4 regions of the Arthrobacter sp. SPT-J7 genome follow, and region 2 is predicted to be linked to each of the others. Evidence: riboswitches for the same ligand, from Rfam matches in the RefSeq annotation. Region 2 holds a riboswitch; each other region holds the start of a gene.

Region 1 (4,203 bases), on a different contig from region 2:
AGCGCGGACCGGCAGGAAACGACCGTGCGCGCCGCCGGAAAGGTACGGGTCAAGCTACTCCCGGCCGAAGCGATCAGCCGGCTGGAGAGCGAAAACCCGCGCCTCGCCGTCGAGCTGTGGAAAGCATTAACCCGCGACGCGTACGCCCATGTAGACCGCTACATGCGCGAGACCGCCGTGCGGATCCGCGATTGAAACTAGAACGGGTACTGGGCGTGTCCGCTTTGCTGAATGGTGATCCAGCGCTCCTCGGTAAACGAATTGATGCCGGCCTGGCCGCCGAATTTGCCGTAGCCCGACTCCTGGATGCCGCCGAACGGGGCCATCGGCTCGTCCTGCACCGGTTGGTCGTTGACGTGGCTGATGCCGGTCTTGAGCCGCTGCGCCACCTCAAAGCCCTCGGCCAGGTTCTCGGTGATCACGCCAGAGGTCAGCCCGTAATTCGTGTCGTTGGCCAGCTGTACCGCCTGCTCCGGGCCGTCCACCTCCATCACCGTGGTGGCTGAACCAAAGATCTCCTCGTCGTAGATCCGCATCTCCTCGGTGATGCCGGACAGTACCGTCGCCGGCACCACGGCTTGGCCGGCCTTCTCCCCGCCGGCCAGCACCTGCGCACCCTTGGAAACGGCGTCGTCGATCAGTGCGTACTGCCGGTCCGCCGAGCTTTGGTTGACCTGCGGTCCAATGACCGTGGCCTGGTTCATCGGGTCGCCGGTGGGAAGCTTGGCCACCTTTTCCGCAAAACGGCTAGAGAATTCATCCGAGATGCTGCGGTCCACGATCACCCGGTCGATGGACATGCAGATCTGTCCGGCGTTCATGAACGCGCCGAAGGCCGCGGCTTGGACGGCGTAGTCGATGTCTGCGTCTTTCAGCACCACCAGCGAGTTCTTGCCGCCGAGCTCGAGCACCGCCGGCTTCAGGTTCTGTGCCGCCAGCGTGCCGATGATCCGTCCGACTTTGGTGGAACCGGTGAAATTTACGTTCCGGACGCGCGGGTCGGAGATCAAGGTACTGACGACGTCGTTGGCGTCCGCGCGGTCGTTCGTGATCACGTTGAGCACCCCCGGCGGTAGGCCGGCATCCAGCATGGCATCCGCGAGGAACAGTCCGCAGGCCAGCGGCGCGTCCTCGCTGGGTTTGAGCACCACCGTATTGCCCACGGCCAGCGGGATGGCTATGGCACGGATGCCCAGGATGAACGGAGCGTTCCACGGCGACAGCGCCGCCACCACACCATAGGGCTGGCGGACCGAGAGCGAGAGCTTGCCCGGCAGATCGGTGGCGAGCACATCGCCCCGCGGAGCAGTGGTGGCTGCCGCGGCGGAGCGCAGGATGTTGGCGGCCAGCTGGATGTTGAAGCCGGCCCAGACCGCTACTCCACCGACTTCGCCGGCCATCAGCTCGATGCCCTGCTGCAGCCGCTCCTCCAACAGATCGGCAGCTTTCAGGAAGATTTTCGCTCGTTGGGTCGGAGGCGTGGCGGCCCAGGAGTCGAAGGCCGACGACGCCGCGTTGACGGCCCGCGTCACATCCTCCGGACCAGCGGCGGCGACGGTGGCGTAAGAGTCTCCTGTGTAGGGACTGATGTCCTCGGTGGTTTTGCCGGAAACCGCAGGCACGTGCTCGCCGTTGATGATCAGATCACGGGTGATGGGCATGGCGCTTCATTCCTCTCCGAAGTGGCTGGGCCACGCCGCCGGCCGCAAGCCGAAGCGCCGGCCGTTACGCGGCCCGGTTAATCCGGAGCCTACTCCCGCCGTCGGGCTCCGACAATGGGTTGTTTTGCGCGCTGTGGAAACCCATTGAGCGGGCTCATTTGGTGATGATCTTCACTCGGAAGGCCCGAAAATGGGCTTAAAAACGGAGTGAGCGACGGAGGTCTGTTCCCAAAGTTGTAGCAAGCAGCCTTTGTAGGGTGGGCGATAAACGGGCCGAGGGACGTTGCGCTTGTCCGGCTTTCAGGTTATCCACAGGTAAATTTCAGGGCTTGGACAGTTATCGAACTGTTATGTAACGTAATGATCACGTCGGCGATCAAGCCGCCGTCCTCGGAAGGTATTGCTGAGCTCTGCCAACCTTTCCGGGTTTGTTCGTTAGACATCTGGCAGAGGCGGGGGACCCACTTTCCGGGCCCCTTAGGGGCCCTTGGGGTTAAGTCGCGTGGAGTGCATGCCGCACTACCGCACGACCGGGTGACTCCCATCCGAATCCGACAGCTCACCTCGTAAGCATTGGGAGAGGTTACTTCTTGCTGCTCAAAAACAACCGTGCACGCCACCGCGCCACCCCCGTCCGCAACACCACTGTGGCCGGCCTGACCAACGCTGTTTCATCCCACGCCGGCACCGTCGGCCGCAGCGCCGCCGTTGTCACGGCTGCCGGAGGCCTGATGCTGGGCGTCGGCATGCCGGCCAACGCTGCCGCCAATGTCACTGTCCCGACCTACGGTGCAGCCGATGTTGCTGACGCCGTTGCCGCCCCGGCCAACACCAGCACCGAAGCTGCTTCCGACGCCGCCACCCACACCGTGGTCTCCGGCGACACCGTAGGCACGATCGCCGCCCAGTACGGCAAGAACGTGCAGGATGTCTTGGCCATCAACGGGCTGAACGCTTACACGATCATCTACCCGGGCGACCAGATCGCGCTGACCGGTTCCGCGCAGGGCACCCAGTCCGGCGGCCAGGTTGCTCTGGGCTCCGGCGCAGGCGCCAGCGTGGCTGCCGCAGCCACCCAGGCTGCACCGGCAGACACCGCCACCGTTTCGCTGGCCAGCACCGACATCGAGCTCGCTTCCAGCAACCAGAGCATCGTGGACATCGCCATGCAGGGTCTGGGCACGCCTTACGTCTGGGGCGGCACCTCCACCTCCGGCTGGGATTGCTCCGGCTTCACCCAGTGGGTTTACGCCCAGGTAGGCGTCGATCTCCCCCGCACCAGCCAAATGCAGGGCGGCGCCCTGACGCCGACCAGCAACCCGAAGGCCGGCGACCTGGTCGTGCAGAACGGTGGAGCCCACATCGGCATCTACCTCGGCGACGGCAAGATGATCAGCGCGCTCAACCCGAGCCAGGGCACCCTGGTTCACGACGTGAGCGCCATGCCGGTCACCGGCTACTACACCATCTAGTAGCACCACAGTTTCCTGGGCCGGCTATTCCCCCCAACGGCTGGCCCAGGACCACAGGGAGCCCCGTCGGCCACGCGCCGACGGGGCCTCTCCTCTTTAAATAGGGGCGTCTCCTCGTCAACTGCCGGGTTTTCCTCTTTAACCGGCCGGCTCCTCTTTTTGGGCCCCGTGTTTTTTCCGGCGAAGCTTCTCCTTATTAACAACGGGTCCTCTTTAACAACGAGACCTTGCCTCCGTGACGGGTAACCGCTGCCTTAACCGGCGAAGCTTCTCCCTTTGGGGCGGGGCTTCTCCTCTTTACGCGCTTTGCGGTGCGCGGACCAACTCTGCCCCGAGGCTTGGCTTCGGGAACTGCAGCGCACTCCCCCGCCCCACTCCAGGGCGACTCTGCCCGGGCACCGTCGTCGTGATTTGCCAGAGCATGAGGCGGAGCGGGAATAGGCCCTGCTGACCGAGGGTTAGACTACTATTCCGCCGTTTTCGCCGGCGCTCTTGGCCCTTCGGCGGCCGACCACAACAGCACGCACTCCCACCCGAGGATTCTCCCGTGAGTAATGAACCGTCGACGAATAGTGCCTCGGCGCGGCCCGGGCAGGCCCAGGGCGGCGGCTTGACGGCAGATGAATCACGCCGCAACCGCAAGGTGATCGGCATCCTGCTGGTTTCCGCTTTTGTGGTGATCCTGAACGAGACCATCATGTCCGTGGCCTTGACCGACCTGATGGAAGACCTGCACATCAGCGCCCGCGCGGCCCAATGGCTGACCACCGCGTTCATGCTGACCATGGCGGTGGTCATCCCGGTCACCGGCTTCCTACTTCAGCGTTTCACCACGCGGCAGGTTTTCACCGCGGCGATGCTGCTGTTCTCGTCGGGCACACTGCTGGCCGCCCTGGCTCCCGGCTTCGAGGTACTGCTGGTGGCGCGGGTGGTGCAGGCGTCGGGCACGGCCATCATGATGCCGCTGCTGATGACCACGCTGATGAACCTGGTGCCAGCGGAGGACCGCGGGAAAACCATGGGCAACGTCTCGATTGTCATTTCGGTGGCACCGGCGATCGGCCCAACCA
Region 2 (4,203 bases):
CGGTCTGGTTGCCGTTGTAGCCACCGTGTACCGCCTGGCCGTTACCAGCGTAGACAGCCACATGGGCCATGCCGGCGCCGCCGTCGGCGTAGTAAATCAGGTCGCCCGGCTGAGCTTCAGCAGCGCTCACCGTACGGCCCAGGGAAAGGTAGCCTGCAGGCCAGTCGTGGAAGTTGATGCCCACGGCAGCCAATGAGTTGGTCACCAGCATGGTGCAGTCCTGCATGACGCCAAGCTGGGCGTAAGCGGCGGACAGGATGGCTGCACCCTTGCCGCTTGCCGAGGCAGGAGCTGCGGGGGCTGCCGCAGCCGGAGCCGTGGCGGTTACCTTTGCGACCGCGGCGGTCTTTGCGGCCGGCGCAGGAGCCGGAGCGGCTTCCTGGACTTCAACCTCAGGCTCCGGAGCTTCAACAACGGGAGCCGGGGTGGTGGTCACAGCGGGCTTCTCGAAGGAGATGGCAATGGTGGAAGCGGCGGAGATCGGAGCCTCAACCGTTGATTCAACTTCCAGGTTGGAGGCCGGGGCAGAGTCACGCTGGACGTTGGCGTCAGCAGCGTTGGCAGCGAGGCCGCTGGTAAGGACCAGGCCGGAAGCGGCTGCTATAACAGCCGCCTGTCGCCCTACGCCGCCGGCGTTCTCGCCAACAGCTTTGGCACTGATGGCGAGCGAGTTGGTTTTGGTGACCTCGGCGCGGTGCCGTGCGGTTGCACGAGTAGTCATCAGTTCTCTCTTTCGTTTTCCTTCAAACCGCTTGTAGGCAGCCAAAGGTGTTTGGACGCGCCGGCATCTTGGGGGTACGCCGGCACGCCCCGAACGGGGATGTGTGGTGATTTAGCGAAGAGCGTGTTTGGGCAATGAAAGCCCTTGGACCCTGGGGTCGAAGAACTAGTTCATAGTGAAAAACGCGGAAGAGCCGGTAGCAGCTACCGAGTGCAGCAGCGTTCCCTGGGACGGGTTCAGGGCGCTGATCATCATGCCGTTGCCGACGTAGATGCCGACGTGCGCGCCGCCGTTCTGCATGACCAGGTCACCCGGCTGCGGCGTGGAGGTGGGCTTCATTGCAGTCCACGCGTTAACGCGGGGGATGCTGATGCCGGCCTGGGCGTAGACCCACTGGGTAAAGCCTGAGCAATCCCAGCCGTTGGGAGTGGTGCCGCCCCAAACGTACGGACGGCCGATGCCGGTGTAGGCAATGCCCGCGATTCCGGAAGTGGAAGCGGAGGCAACGGTTTCAGTGAGCTTCTGCGGGGCGGATTCCGGAGCAGCTGCGGTGGTAGCGGTGGTAGCGGTCCGGTTGCCGGAGGCAGTGGATTGCGCACGCACCGTTTCGACCTTGGGTGCCGGCGTGGTTTTGACCACGGGGCGCTCAAAGGAAACGGTAGCCGTGGGTGCCGCTGTGACCGCGAGGGTGCTCTGTGCGGATCCGGACTCAGTGGAGGCGGAAACACCAGCGGTGGTGTCCGCTGCATTGGCCGGCAGGCCCATGGTCAGGATGAGGCCGGACGCAGCTGCGATGACTGCAGCCTGGCGACCTACTGTCCCGGCATTGGCACTAACAGCCTTGGACATGGAGTCCAGGGGGTTGGTACGAACCGGTTGCGCACGGTGGCGCGCAGAATTATGGCGTGAAGACACGAAGGTAGCCTCTCCCAATGCCTACGAGGTGAGCTGTCGGATTCGGATGGGAGTCACCCGGCCGCGTAGCTTCCTGGGAAGCTTTTGCGACTTAACCCCAAGGCCTCCAAAAAGCTGAAGGCCAAAATTGGTTCCCCCGCCCCTGCCAGACGATGAAATGCGAACGGACCTTGAGCGGTGGCAGAGTTAGGCAATCCGCACAAGAGCGTCAACTTCGGAAAAGTTGGCGCGAGTTAGACGGTACAGCAGTTTTGGGTGAATGTCACATTCAGGTCACGGCTGGTCAAGTTCAAGTGATAGCTCACAGTCACTTGACTAAAGCCAGCCGGTCGGGTCAACAACCTCGCCATTGACCTGGACCTCAAAGTGGAGGTGGCAGCCGGTGGAGGCTCCTGTGGTCCCACTGAGGGCCACAACGTCCCCGCGGGACACCGTCTGCCCCTCCCTTACGCTGAAGGATGACAGGTGGTTGTAGGTGGTCTCCAGGCCATTGCCGTGATCCACCACCACACGATTGCCGCCCCCGTACTGGTGCCATCCAACGAACGTGACAGTTCCGGTGGCTGCGGCCAGCACAGAGGTGCCGCACTGGGCCACATAGTCCTGTCCCCGGTGGAAATCGCCGGAGCCTCCGGTGATGGGGCTGACCCGGTAGCCGAAGGGCGACGCAGTGGTCAGGGCAGCGAGCGGGGCACCAAGGCTTCCCGCGGAAGCGGCGCGGGTGATGGCGCCGGCAGACTGGGCACTGAGAAGTTGTTTCAGCTTGCCATCCGGGTCCGCCTGGGTAACTACAGCAGAGCGGCTGAAGTCGATCTGGGCGCCAGCTTCCGCGGAAACCTGCGGCTGGGGGGCAACAGCAGACGCGGCCGCAGGAGTGGATCCGGAGGCATCCGTTGCCATCACGGGACTGGTGGCCGGCACGGTCACGGTGAGTACCAGGCCGGTGGCAGCGAGGGCGATACCGGCCTTTTGGCCGATGCCGCTGGCAGCAGCGAACTCAGTGATCTGACGGAAGGGACCCCGACGGCGGCGCGCATCACGGTGCGGATCGCGGGGGCGTTCCGAGGTGATGGCTTCGACGACACGCGGTGTCGAAGCAGGGACCGCCGCGCGGCGGCGTCCCCTGGAATTCTGCATGGTCAAGAAGGGTTCCTCTCTGGAAAGCCTGCGAAGTTAGCTGTCGGATTCGGGTCAGAGAGTGCAAAGACCCGGTCCGCCGTAAGCAAGCTTCGGCACAGAGATATCCCGGAGGGATCCTTCACTGGAAGTGGCTTGCTGCTGACGGACTTCACCCCAAGGCAGTCCCCTGCTGCCGCTTGTGGTTCCCCCGCCTCTGCCAGTTACGACTCGTGCTCCTGATCCGCTGGCAGAGCTCGGCTCCAGATCAGGTAACGCTTTAATATCAACGCTTGGTTCAACTATAGATGCTTAAGCCGCAAAGTAACAATTCCGTTATCTTTGCGTAACTGCCTTCCCATGGGGTATCGGGCCCTTCGCCGCCTTCTAGCTGATCGCCACGAAGACGTGGGCGGCTACCTCCGGGGGCAGCTCAAGCGCCCCTTCGATGCCGGGAACCCGAACCGAAATGTAGTCGCCCACCCGTTCCAGCGACACGGCGGCACCCGGCCGGATGCCCCCCTCATCGAGCTGGGAGAGCAGTTCAGGCTCTACCTGGATGGGCTCGGCAAGCCGGCTGACGGTCACCACCGAGGCAGGACCGTACGACTTCATTGCCTCCAGAAGGCTGATGGCTCCGTCCGCGAAACCCAGGGACGGCACGCCGCCGAGGGCAGCAAGGCCCGGAATCGGATTTCCGTAGGGGGACTCCGTGGGGTGGTTCAGCAACTCGTAGATGCGCCGTTCCACCCGCTCGCTCATCACGTGCTCCCAGCGGCAGGCTTCATCGTGGACATAGGCCCAGTCCAGTCCGATCACATCAGCGAGAAGGCGTTCGGCCAGGCGATGCTTGCGCATTACTTCGGTGGCACGCTTCCGGCCCGTCTCGGTGAGCTCAAGGTGGCGGTCGCCTGAGACCACAACCAGCCCGTCCCGCTCCATGCGCCCGATGGTCTGGGAGACGGTAGGCCCCGAGTGCCGCAGCCGCTCGGCGATACGCGCACGAAGGGCAACGATGTTCTCTTCCTCGAGCTCCAGAATGGTCCGAAGGTACATCTCCGTAGTATCGATCAGATCCGTCATCCAGCTCAGCTCCTCGAGCACAGTACCTAGCGTTGTCCCACCGTATCGCCTTCACCGCGACGTAGTCCGTGGAAAAGCTTAGCCTATTTTGACTTTGTCCGATTAGTTCAGTGGGTGCGGGCGGGCCGTCTCATTGGCTGGACTATGACGGTTCCGGTTCCCGCCGATAGAGCGGTTCAGGCAGAATGAGGGAGGCCCTGGTTGCAGTCGTCCCCGGCTGCCGGCCACCAACATCCGACCGGACCAAAGCCATGTCCACGCCGAAATTGGAGCACCCGTGAGCGAAACCAGCATCACTATTCCCGCCGACCTCCTGCCCCAGGATGGACGGTTCGGCGCCGGGCCTTCCAAGGTCAGGCAGGAGCAGA
Region 3 (4,203 bases), on a different contig from region 2:
CTGGCTCCAGGCGGGGGCCGGCCGGTCCAGATCGCGGATCCGCCAGCGCGCACCGCTAGGCGGGCGGGGCGTGAACCGCAGGCTCCAGCCCATCTGGGCCAGTGTGCGGTCGCCCTTGGCGTTATTGCAGCGCAGGCAGCAGGCCACTAGATTCTCCCAACTGTCCGCACCTCCGCGCGAGCGCGGCCTCACATGGTCCACCGTGGTGGCCGTCTTGCCGCAGTAGGCGCACAGGTGGTTGTCCCGGCGCAGCACTCCGCGGCGGGTCACGGCGGTGTCCTGATTGTACGGAATCTTAATGTACCGGTTAAGCAGGATCACCGAAGGGCGGCCCAGAATGTCGTTCGGCCCGACGACGGGATCACCGTCTTCCGCGATCACGCTGGCCTTGCCGGTGAGCACAAGCAGCAGCGCCCGGCGGAAGGTGACGACCGCCAGCGGTTCGTATCCAGCATTCAGAACGAGTGTGCGCATGCACATTCCTCTAGGTGTGGCCAACCCGACCGGTGCTTCAGCTCCGGTCGGGGACTGGATTTTCTGCACTAACAGTCAAAGAGTATGACGGTCGATACGTTCTGCGCTAACTTTTTTCGCTGTTGGTGGGCAGTTTCGACCGGAGCAGCCAGATGTTCGCCGGCTGTTCTCCGGTCCTCGGCGGATCAGGCGGGCGGCCGCCGTTAGGCCAAAAACGGCACCGGCCCCGGTCCACGCTGGGCATGTACCGGGGCCGGTGGACGGTCTAGCAGACCGGAAAAGACCGAAGCCTAGTTGACGCGGATGGCGACGTAGCCGGATCCCACATCGGCGCTGGCCAACGCGGTGGTGTAACCGGTCCAGCCGCCGTGGACGGCCTGGCCGTTGCCCACGTAGATGGCGATGTGCGCAACCCCGGCGCCGCCGTCGGAGTAGTAGAGCAGGTCGCCCGGCTGCGGGGTGGAAACCTGCGTGCCGTAGCTGAGGAACTGCGCCGGGGCGAGGTCGCCCACCGACTTACCGGCGGCGCGGAGGGCCTTCTCCACCATGGCGGTGCAGTCCTGCGAAATACCGATCTGGCCGTAAGCGGAGGAGACCAGGGTGGAAGCCACGCCACTGGCGGAGGCGGTGGCGGGTGCGGGTGCGGCGGCCTTGGCAGCTGCGGGCTTGGCGGCTGCGGGCTGCGCTGCGGCCGCCGGGGCGGCTTCCTGGACCGCAGTCTGTGCTGCGTCTGCCGCTTGCTCGACAACCGGCTCCACTTCCTGGGCCACGGCTTCGACCACTGGCTCCGGCTTAGGGGCCGGAGTCGACGTGATGTCGGGGCGCGAGAAGGTCAGTTCGACAGCACTGGAAGCCTGGACCGTGTCCACCTGCACGCGGCTGGGAACGGACACGGTGGACGCAGTGCGTTCGATGGTGGCTGACTGCGCGGGGATGCCGGCGGTCAGGGCCAATCCGGAGGCGGCAGCAATAACGGCTGCGGAGCGCCCCATGGATCCGGCATTGGATGAGACGGCTTTGGAAATCGTCTCCAGCGGGTTAGTGCGGACGGAAACGGCGCGGTGGCGCCCGGTGACGGTGTTATTGAACACGTTAAAGGCCTCTCCCAATGCCTGCGAGGTGAGCTGTCGGATTCGGATGGGAGTGCACCCGGCCGTAGTCCTCCCCGGCAAAAGCCTGAGAGCCCTACGACTTAACCCCAAGGGTTCCTGTACGGAACCCGAATTTGGTTCCCCCGCCTCTGCCCGCGAAGTTTTTGCGAACGAACCCTGGATGGTGGCAGAGCTCGGCAATCCACCCAGAGGTACCAGCCGCTGGCAGCTGGAACGAGTAACAGCGTATACGATGCAGCGAGCATTGTCACGTTCTGATCACGGAACGGTGATCTTTAGGTTACGGAGGTTGCCCCATACGCACCGAAAAGGGGATTCAGGCGCCCGTCGCACCGCCGCAAGCGGGGTTTAAGGACCGACGGCGCGCCCCGAAAGGCACGCCGCGATACACCCCCTAGAGAGGGCCTCAGGAAGGCCCTTAGCCCGCCGGGCGGATGAACACCGGTCCGGAGCCGATGTAGGCGCTGCCCAGCACGGTGCTGTAACCGGCCCAGCCGCCGTGGACGGCCTGGCCGTTGCCAACGTAGATGGCCACGTGGGCCACGCCGGCGCCGCCGTTGGCGTAGTAGATGATGTCGCCCGGCTGCGGGGTGGAGACCTGCGTGCCGTAGGCGAAGAACTGTGCCGGGGCGAGGTCGCCGACCGAGAAGCCGGCCGCGCGCAGCGCGTTCTCAACCAGTGCGGTGCAGTCCTGACCCACACCGATCTGGCCGTACGCGGCAGCGACGATGGCGCCGGCCACGCCGCTGGCGGCAGCTTCGCCGCTCTTTTTGCTGGACTTGCCCTTGTTCGATGCGGCATCGTCGCCGGTCGTCGGGTTGATCTCGTTCGAGACGGGCTGGACCACGGTCTGCGGTGCCGGGGTGGACGTAATCCGAGCACGTTCGAAGGTCAGTTTCACAGCCGGCGAAGCCTGCACGGCTTCCACCTGGATGCGGGCCGGGGCGTCGACGCTGCGGTCGGCGCTGACGGCCTGAGCCGGAATGGCACCGGTTAGAACGATGCCGGTAGCAGCGGCGATAACGGCACCTTGGCGTCCAACAGTTCCGGCGTTTGCGGAAACAGCCTTGGAAATCGTCTCAAGCGGGCTGGTGCGGACAGGGGTCGCACGGTGGCGGCCCGCAGTAATGCTCTTGGACACGGTTGTACCTCTCCCAAATGCCTGCGAGGTGAGCTGTCGGGTTCGGATGGGAGTTCATCCGGCCGGTCGGCTTCCGGGCTGGTGGCCCGGGCCTGATCGGCTTTACCCCAAGGACGTCCTGCGACGTCCGGGAAGTGGTTCCCCCGCCTCTGCCATGCGATTCGGTGCGAACGAACTTCGGGCGACGGCAGAGTTCGGCATTCCGCCCGAAGGTGCCTGGCAGTTGCTGCCAGGCACAGGTGAAACCTTATAACAGTTTGGCGACTGAGTCACATTCCGGTTACGGCGTGTCAATCAGAGCCAGCCGGTGGGGTCCACCAGCTTGCCGTTGACCATGACTTCGAAATGCAGATGGCAGCCGGTTGAGGCTCCAGTGGTGCCGCTTTCGCCCAGAACCTCGCCCCGCGCCACGGTGGCGCCCACCGTCGTGTCGATGGTGCTCAGGTGGTTGTATGTGGTCTCCAGGCCATTGCCGTGGTCCACCACAATCCGGTTTCCGCCACCGCCGACCTGGAACCCGGCTTCGACGACTGTGCCGCCGGCCGCGGAGTGTACCGGCGTACCGCAGGGTGCCCCGTAGTCCTGGCCGGTGTGCAATTCTCCGGCGTAACCGGTGATGGGGCTGACCCGGTAGCCGAACGGCGAGGTCTTGATCAGCTCGTCCATCGGCTGCGAAAGGGACCCTTCGCTGCCGATCGGCTTAGCCTTCCCGCCGGAGGCGACCATGACCTGCTTCAGCTTGGTGTCCGGGTCGAACTTACTGGTCAGCGCGGCCCGTTCAAAGGTCAGGCGTGCTTCGGTAGCCGCTGAGATGCTGCTGGTTGCCAGTGCTTCCTGCGGGGCGTCGGCTGTGGCGCCGGCCGTCGTCGGAAGCATCACGGTCAGCGCCATGCCGGAGGCGGCAGCGACAATCGCGGTTTTATGGCCAACGTCGCGTGCGGCGACTGCTACCGGCGACGGTGCCGGCTGCGCACGCCGCCGTCCGGCTGTCGCTGCGCGAGGGCGTGGGTGCTCGACCGGGGCGGTTAAACGGCGCCGTCCCGAGGCTTTGTGTCCTGCCAAAATCTATACCTCTCCCAAAGCGCCTGCGAAGTTAGCTGTCGGATTCGAGTCAAGAGAAAACTCGGCCGCATCGCGCAGAGCTTTAGTGGAACGATTCACTGTGGCTTTGCCCGCTGCGGCTTCACCCCAAGGCAGCGTACAAACTGCCGCTTGGTGGGTCCTCCGCCCCTGTCTCACGGATCCACTCCCCCGCCGACAGGGCTCGGCTTGCGGAGGGTGGGGGACCGATAGCTCGGCGCCCGGATTAACTATACGGAAAGTCAGTGAAAGTGATAAATCCGTTATCCAAGCCGCGTAATTCCGCGGCGCAACGATTCATTCCATCGAGACAAAGATGTGGGCCGCGACCTCCGGAGGCAATTCCAGAGCCCCCTCGATGCCCGGCACGCGCACGGAAATGTACTCCCCGGCGGT
Region 4 (4,203 bases), on a different contig from region 2:
CATTGGCCGCTGGATGGCCGAGCGGAAGAACCGGGAATCGGTGGTCATCGCCACCAAAGTCGGTGGGCACCCGGAGCTTCAGGGCCTGTCGGCGGTGAACGTCGCCGCTGCCGCCGACGCGTCGCTGCAGCGGCTGGGCACCGACTACATCGACTTGTACTACGCCCATTACGACGACGAGAGCACGCCGCTGATCGAAGCGGCCGCCGCCTTCGATGCCTTGGTGAAGGAGGGCAAGGTCCGCCAGATCGGGTTGTCCAACCTGTCCCCGGAGCGGATCGCCGAGTGGATCACCATCGCCCGGCAAAACGGCTTCGCGCTGCCGGTGGCACTGCAGCCGCATTACAACCTGGTGGCCCGCAAAAACTACGAGCAGGGCTACGCGCCGCTGGCCAGGCAGCACAACCTCTCGGTCTTCCCCTACTACTCCCTGGCCGCTGGCTTCCTGACCGGCAAGTACCACAGCAACGACGACGCCGACGCCAGCCCGCGTGGCGGCATGGTGGGGGATTACCTCACCGCGAACGGCTTTGCGGTGGTGGACGCCGTGGAAACGGTCGCCTCCTCCCGCGGAATCTCCATGACGACGGCGGCGCTCGCCTGGCTGCTCAGCAAGCCAGGTATCACCGCGCCGCTGGCCAGCGCCCGGACGCCGCAGCAGGTGCCGGATCTGATGGCTGCGGCGGACGTGGAGCTGACTGCCGACGAAATTTCCGCCCTGGACAAGGCGTCGCAGTCCTTCGCCTGAGCCGTCAGGCGCTGCTGGCCGTCGCTCCGCTTCTGACAATGCCGGTTTAACGAGCGACGGCGATGCCCACCGCATAGGTGGGCATCGCCGTCGGGGTGGCGGAAGCTCCGCCGTTGCTGTGGGCTTAGAGCCAGCCGGCCGGATCCACGGTCTGGCCGTCCTTCACAACCTCGAAGTGCAAGTGGCAGCCGGTCGAGTTTCCGGTGGTGCCCAGCTCGCCGATGCGCTCGCCCTGGGCGACCTTTTGGCCCAGCGAGACGCCGATCGACTGCAGGTGGTTGTAGGTGGTCTGCAGGCCGCTACTGTGCTCGACCACAATGCGGTTTCCGCCGCCGCCCACCTGCCAGCCTGCCTCGACCACCTTGCCGCCGTCGGAAGCGTGCACCGGGGTGCCGCAGCCCATCGCGTAGTCAATGCCGGTGTGCAGTTCGCCGGCCGCGCCGGTGATCGGATTGATGCGGTAGCCGAAGCCTGACGTCTGGTTCATGTTCGGAATGGGGGCCTCCAGGCTGCCCGTCGCGAAGCCGGCGGTCTTGGCCTTGGCCGCGTCAACCTTCTTCGCTGCAGCGATGGCGGCTGCCTTCTTCTTGGCGGCAGCTTGGGCCTTGGCCTTCTTATCCGCTGCTGCCTTCTTGTCGGCGGCAGCCTTCTTGTCCGCTGCAGCCTTCTTGGCAGCGGCGTCGTCGACCTTCTTCTTCTCGGCGGATGCGGCGGCGGTCTTGGTCTCTTCTTCGGCGGCCTTGCTGGAAATGTCGGCTCGGAGGAACCGAAGGTCGACATCCTTCGCGGTCACGCTGAATGTACTGTTGCTGGAAACGCGATCGGTGCGAACCAGTTCGTCCGAGTCACCGGCATGGGCCACCGGGATGGCAATCACGGCAAGCATGCCGGCGGTTGCGGCAGCAATACCCGCTTTGCGGGCAACTGAGCGAGCCGGGTCGGACGTTTCAGCGCGGCGGCGGCCACTGGGATCGCCGGTACGGCGGGAGATCTGGGCAAGGGGCGACGTACGGGTGTCGGAACGGCGACGACCGCGGACAGGGGTGTTCACAGGGTATTCCTCTCGTGCGCCTACGAAGTTAGCTGTCGGATTCGAGCGAGAGTTCACTCGGTCCTGCCGGCAAGGCTGCGGGAAGCTGGCCTGCCTCTGAGGACTTCACCCCAAGGTGCCCCCAAGCACCGTAAATGGTTCCTCCGCCCCTGCCTTCGACATAAAGCTCGATTTCTTATGGTCCGCCGGCAGGGTTCGGCGGGCGGACCTGGCACCTACCCTCTTAGTAGGAACATCCTCAAATTTACTGGAGCGACACGCGGCGTTACAACTTCGTTATCCGTGTTTCCTGTCACCAGAAGCGCTCACGTTTGCCGCTCAGCCCATCAACCACGCCGCCGTGTGCGTGCGGCCGGAGATCTCATTGCGTTCGCCGGCCTGGACCGGAACTCCGGTGGGGAAGTAGCTGGCCCGCCGTTCTTCAAGCCGTTGCCGGGATTGCGGCGAGGGTATCGAAGTGCCTTTCCTTCGATCGCAGTTCCTGCAGGCCGCCGCCAAATTGGTCATCACGGTGGCTCCGCCTTTCTGCCACGGGAAGAAGTGGTCGCCGGTGGTGGCCGGGTTCGGACAACGGCGGTCCCGGCCAACCTCAAGTTCGCATTGGCCGCCGGCACGGGCCAAGCCTTCGCGGCGTTGCTCCTTGGTAAATTTGCGCAGCGGATCGCGGCGGCGCAGATCGCGGGATCGGCGGATGCGTGCGGCAACGCCGATGGCCAGCAAGACCACGACGGGCGGTCCGATCCAGCCCAGCACGGGCCAAAGCTCCTGAAGCAACGGCTCCGGACCGCCGCCAGCGAGAAACAGCCGGACCCCGGTCATCAACCCGGTACCGAGCAGGACCGAGACGAAGGCATATGCCAGCCAAGCCAAGGCCGCCACGAAAACCCACAGCGTGATCCGCCGCGACCAGTAAATCATCCCCAGTTCAGACATAACCCATCCGATGACCCTTCGCGAGTCATCCGCCTAAGCTAGCCCGGGCACCCTGTGATTCCCACGGTTCCGGCCCGGCGGACAAGTCGCGAGAGTGTGCTCATTCTTGCGGCCGCCCCGGAGGCACGAACCAGCGCGACTTACAACGCGGCCGCTCCAGCCTCGGCCACGGACTGGTCTTGCTCCCCGGTGCCGCCGCTGACGCCTATCGATCCCACCACCTGGCCGTCGCGGGAGAGCGGAACGCCGCCGGCGAAGATCATGATCCGGCCATGGTTGCTGGCGTGGATGCCGTAGAACTGGTTTCCCGGCTGTGAGTTGTCGCCCAGGTCCTTGGTTTGGATGTCGAAGGCACGGGAGGTGAAGGCCTTGTTGATCGAGATGTCGATGCTGCCCAGCCAAGCCCCGTCCATCCGCACATGCGAGACCAGGTTCCCACCGGCGTCGGCCACGGCAATGTTCATTGGCTGGCCGATTTCCGCGGCCTTGGCCTCCGCAGCGGCAATGACCCGACGCGCATCTTCCAGAGTGACAGTATCCATGTTTGCTCCTTGGTCGCAGCCCGCGGCGGCGGTCCCTTTGTGATGTCATCGTGGATTGAGCATGTACTGGTGGCGGCACCGGCGTTGTAATCCGCGTAGCCCTTCGGTGCGTCCTCCAAACGAATGTCTGTCGGATTGACGGCTAGAAACTATCGATCGCGTCGACTGTCGATCTCCTTGTCAGCAACCGCGTGGTTGCTGCCCATCCTCTCTGATCCGGACCGGAGCCAAGGGGTAGGTAGGAGCCACCGTAGCCCTCTTGCTGCCGGGCTGGCTAGGGCCAATCCAGTAGCGGATCCTGCGGCCGTTCCAGCGGCCAATCCGCACGGCCCTCTTGTGGGCCTAGACGCGATCCGCAAGGGTGGGCTCCATGAGTGCGAACGCAGCGTCAGACCGAATCGCGGGCGCGGACGTCATTGTTGTGGGGGCCGGGCTCTCCGGATTGGTCGCTACCGCTGAGCTGACCGAGGCCGGGCGCCATGTGCTGCTGGTGGAGCAGGAATCGGAAGCGAATCTCGGCGGCCAGGCCTGGTGGAGCTTCGGCGGCCTGTTCCTGGTGGATTCACCGGAGCAGCGCAGGCTGGGCGTCAGGGATTCTGTGGAACTGGCCTGGCAGGACTGGCTGGGCACCGCTGGCTTCGACCGGCCGGAGGACTATTGGCCGCGCCGCTGGGCGGAGGCCTACGTGAACTTCGCCGCGGGCGAGAAGCGGGCGTGGCTGCGCGAGCGCGGACACCGGATCTTCCCGGTGGTCGGTTGGGCCGAACGTGGCGGCTACGAAGCCAGCGGCCCGGGCAATTCGGTGCCCCGTTTCCACATCACGTGGGGGACCGGTCCCGGCATCGTGGAACCGTTCGCCCGCCGGGTGCGGGAAGCGGCCGACGCCGGACTGGTCACCTTTGCCTTTCGGCACCGGGTGGACGGGTTGC

Evidence for each region. Region 2 has a riboswitch for cyclic di-AMP ahead of AC5RWX_RS22265 (C40 family peptidase). Riboswitches for the same ligand answer to the same signal wherever they lie in the genome.
Region 1: it holds a riboswitch for cyclic di-AMP, as region 2 does, so the genes downstream of both, AC5RWX_RS10405 (NlpC/P60 family protein) here and AC5RWX_RS22265 (C40 family peptidase) in region 2, are expected to answer to the same signal.
Region 3: it holds a riboswitch for cyclic di-AMP, as region 2 does, so the genes downstream of both, AC5RWX_RS09935 (NlpC/P60 family protein) here and AC5RWX_RS22265 (C40 family peptidase) in region 2, are expected to answer to the same signal.
Region 4: it holds a riboswitch for cyclic di-AMP, as region 2 does, so the genes downstream of both, AC5RWX_RS10185 (M23 family metallopeptidase) here and AC5RWX_RS22265 (C40 family peptidase) in region 2, are expected to answer to the same signal.

What each region holds. Positions count from the first base shown of each region.
Region 1 covers NZ_JBNHFF010000005.1:173,855-178,057, reverse strand. The annotation lists gene glsA (glutaminase A) at 1-195, shown strand, start outside; gene AC5RWX_RS10410 (aldehyde dehydrogenase family protein) at 198-1,661, opposite strand; cyclic di-AMP (ydaO/yuaA leader) riboswitch at 2,063-2,247, shown strand; gene AC5RWX_RS10405 (NlpC/P60 family protein) at 2,252-3,133, shown strand; gene AC5RWX_RS10400 (MDR family MFS transporter) at 3,681-4,203, shown strand, end outside.
Region 2 covers NZ_JBNHFF010000057.1:9,463-13,665, reverse strand. The annotation lists gene AC5RWX_RS22270 (NlpC/P60 family protein) at 1-721, opposite strand, end outside; gene AC5RWX_RS22265 (C40 family peptidase) at 887-1,570, opposite strand; cyclic di-AMP (ydaO/yuaA leader) riboswitch at 1,641-1,823, opposite strand; gene AC5RWX_RS22260 (M23 family metallopeptidase) at 1,952-2,773, opposite strand; cyclic di-AMP (ydaO/yuaA leader) riboswitch at 2,784-2,994, opposite strand; gene AC5RWX_RS22255 (iron-dependent transcriptional repressor DtxR) at 3,140-3,835, opposite strand; gene serC (phosphoserine transaminase) at 4,113-4,203, shown strand, end outside.
Region 3 covers NZ_JBNHFF010000005.1:70,191-74,393, reverse strand. The annotation lists gene AC5RWX_RS09945 (HNH endonuclease) at 1-474, opposite strand, end outside; gene AC5RWX_RS09940 (C40 family peptidase) at 765-1,565, opposite strand; cyclic di-AMP (ydaO/yuaA leader) riboswitch at 1,570-1,744, opposite strand; gene AC5RWX_RS09935 (NlpC/P60 family protein) at 2,005-2,727, opposite strand; cyclic di-AMP (ydaO/yuaA leader) riboswitch at 2,731-2,904, opposite strand; gene AC5RWX_RS09930 (M23 family metallopeptidase) at 3,022-3,789, opposite strand; cyclic di-AMP (ydaO/yuaA leader) riboswitch at 3,794-4,007, opposite strand; gene AC5RWX_RS09925 (iron-dependent transcriptional repressor DtxR) at 4,105-4,203, opposite strand, start outside.
Region 4 covers NZ_JBNHFF010000005.1:132,181-136,383, forward strand. The annotation lists gene AC5RWX_RS10180 (aldo/keto reductase) at 1-748, shown strand, start outside; gene AC5RWX_RS10185 (M23 family metallopeptidase) at 873-1,799, opposite strand; cyclic di-AMP (ydaO/yuaA leader) riboswitch at 1,804-1,977, opposite strand; gene AC5RWX_RS10190 (HNH endonuclease) at 2,118-2,732, opposite strand; gene AC5RWX_RS10195 (GlcG/HbpS family heme-binding protein) at 2,873-3,274, opposite strand; gene AC5RWX_RS10200 (FAD-binding dehydrogenase) at 3,645-4,203, shown strand, end outside.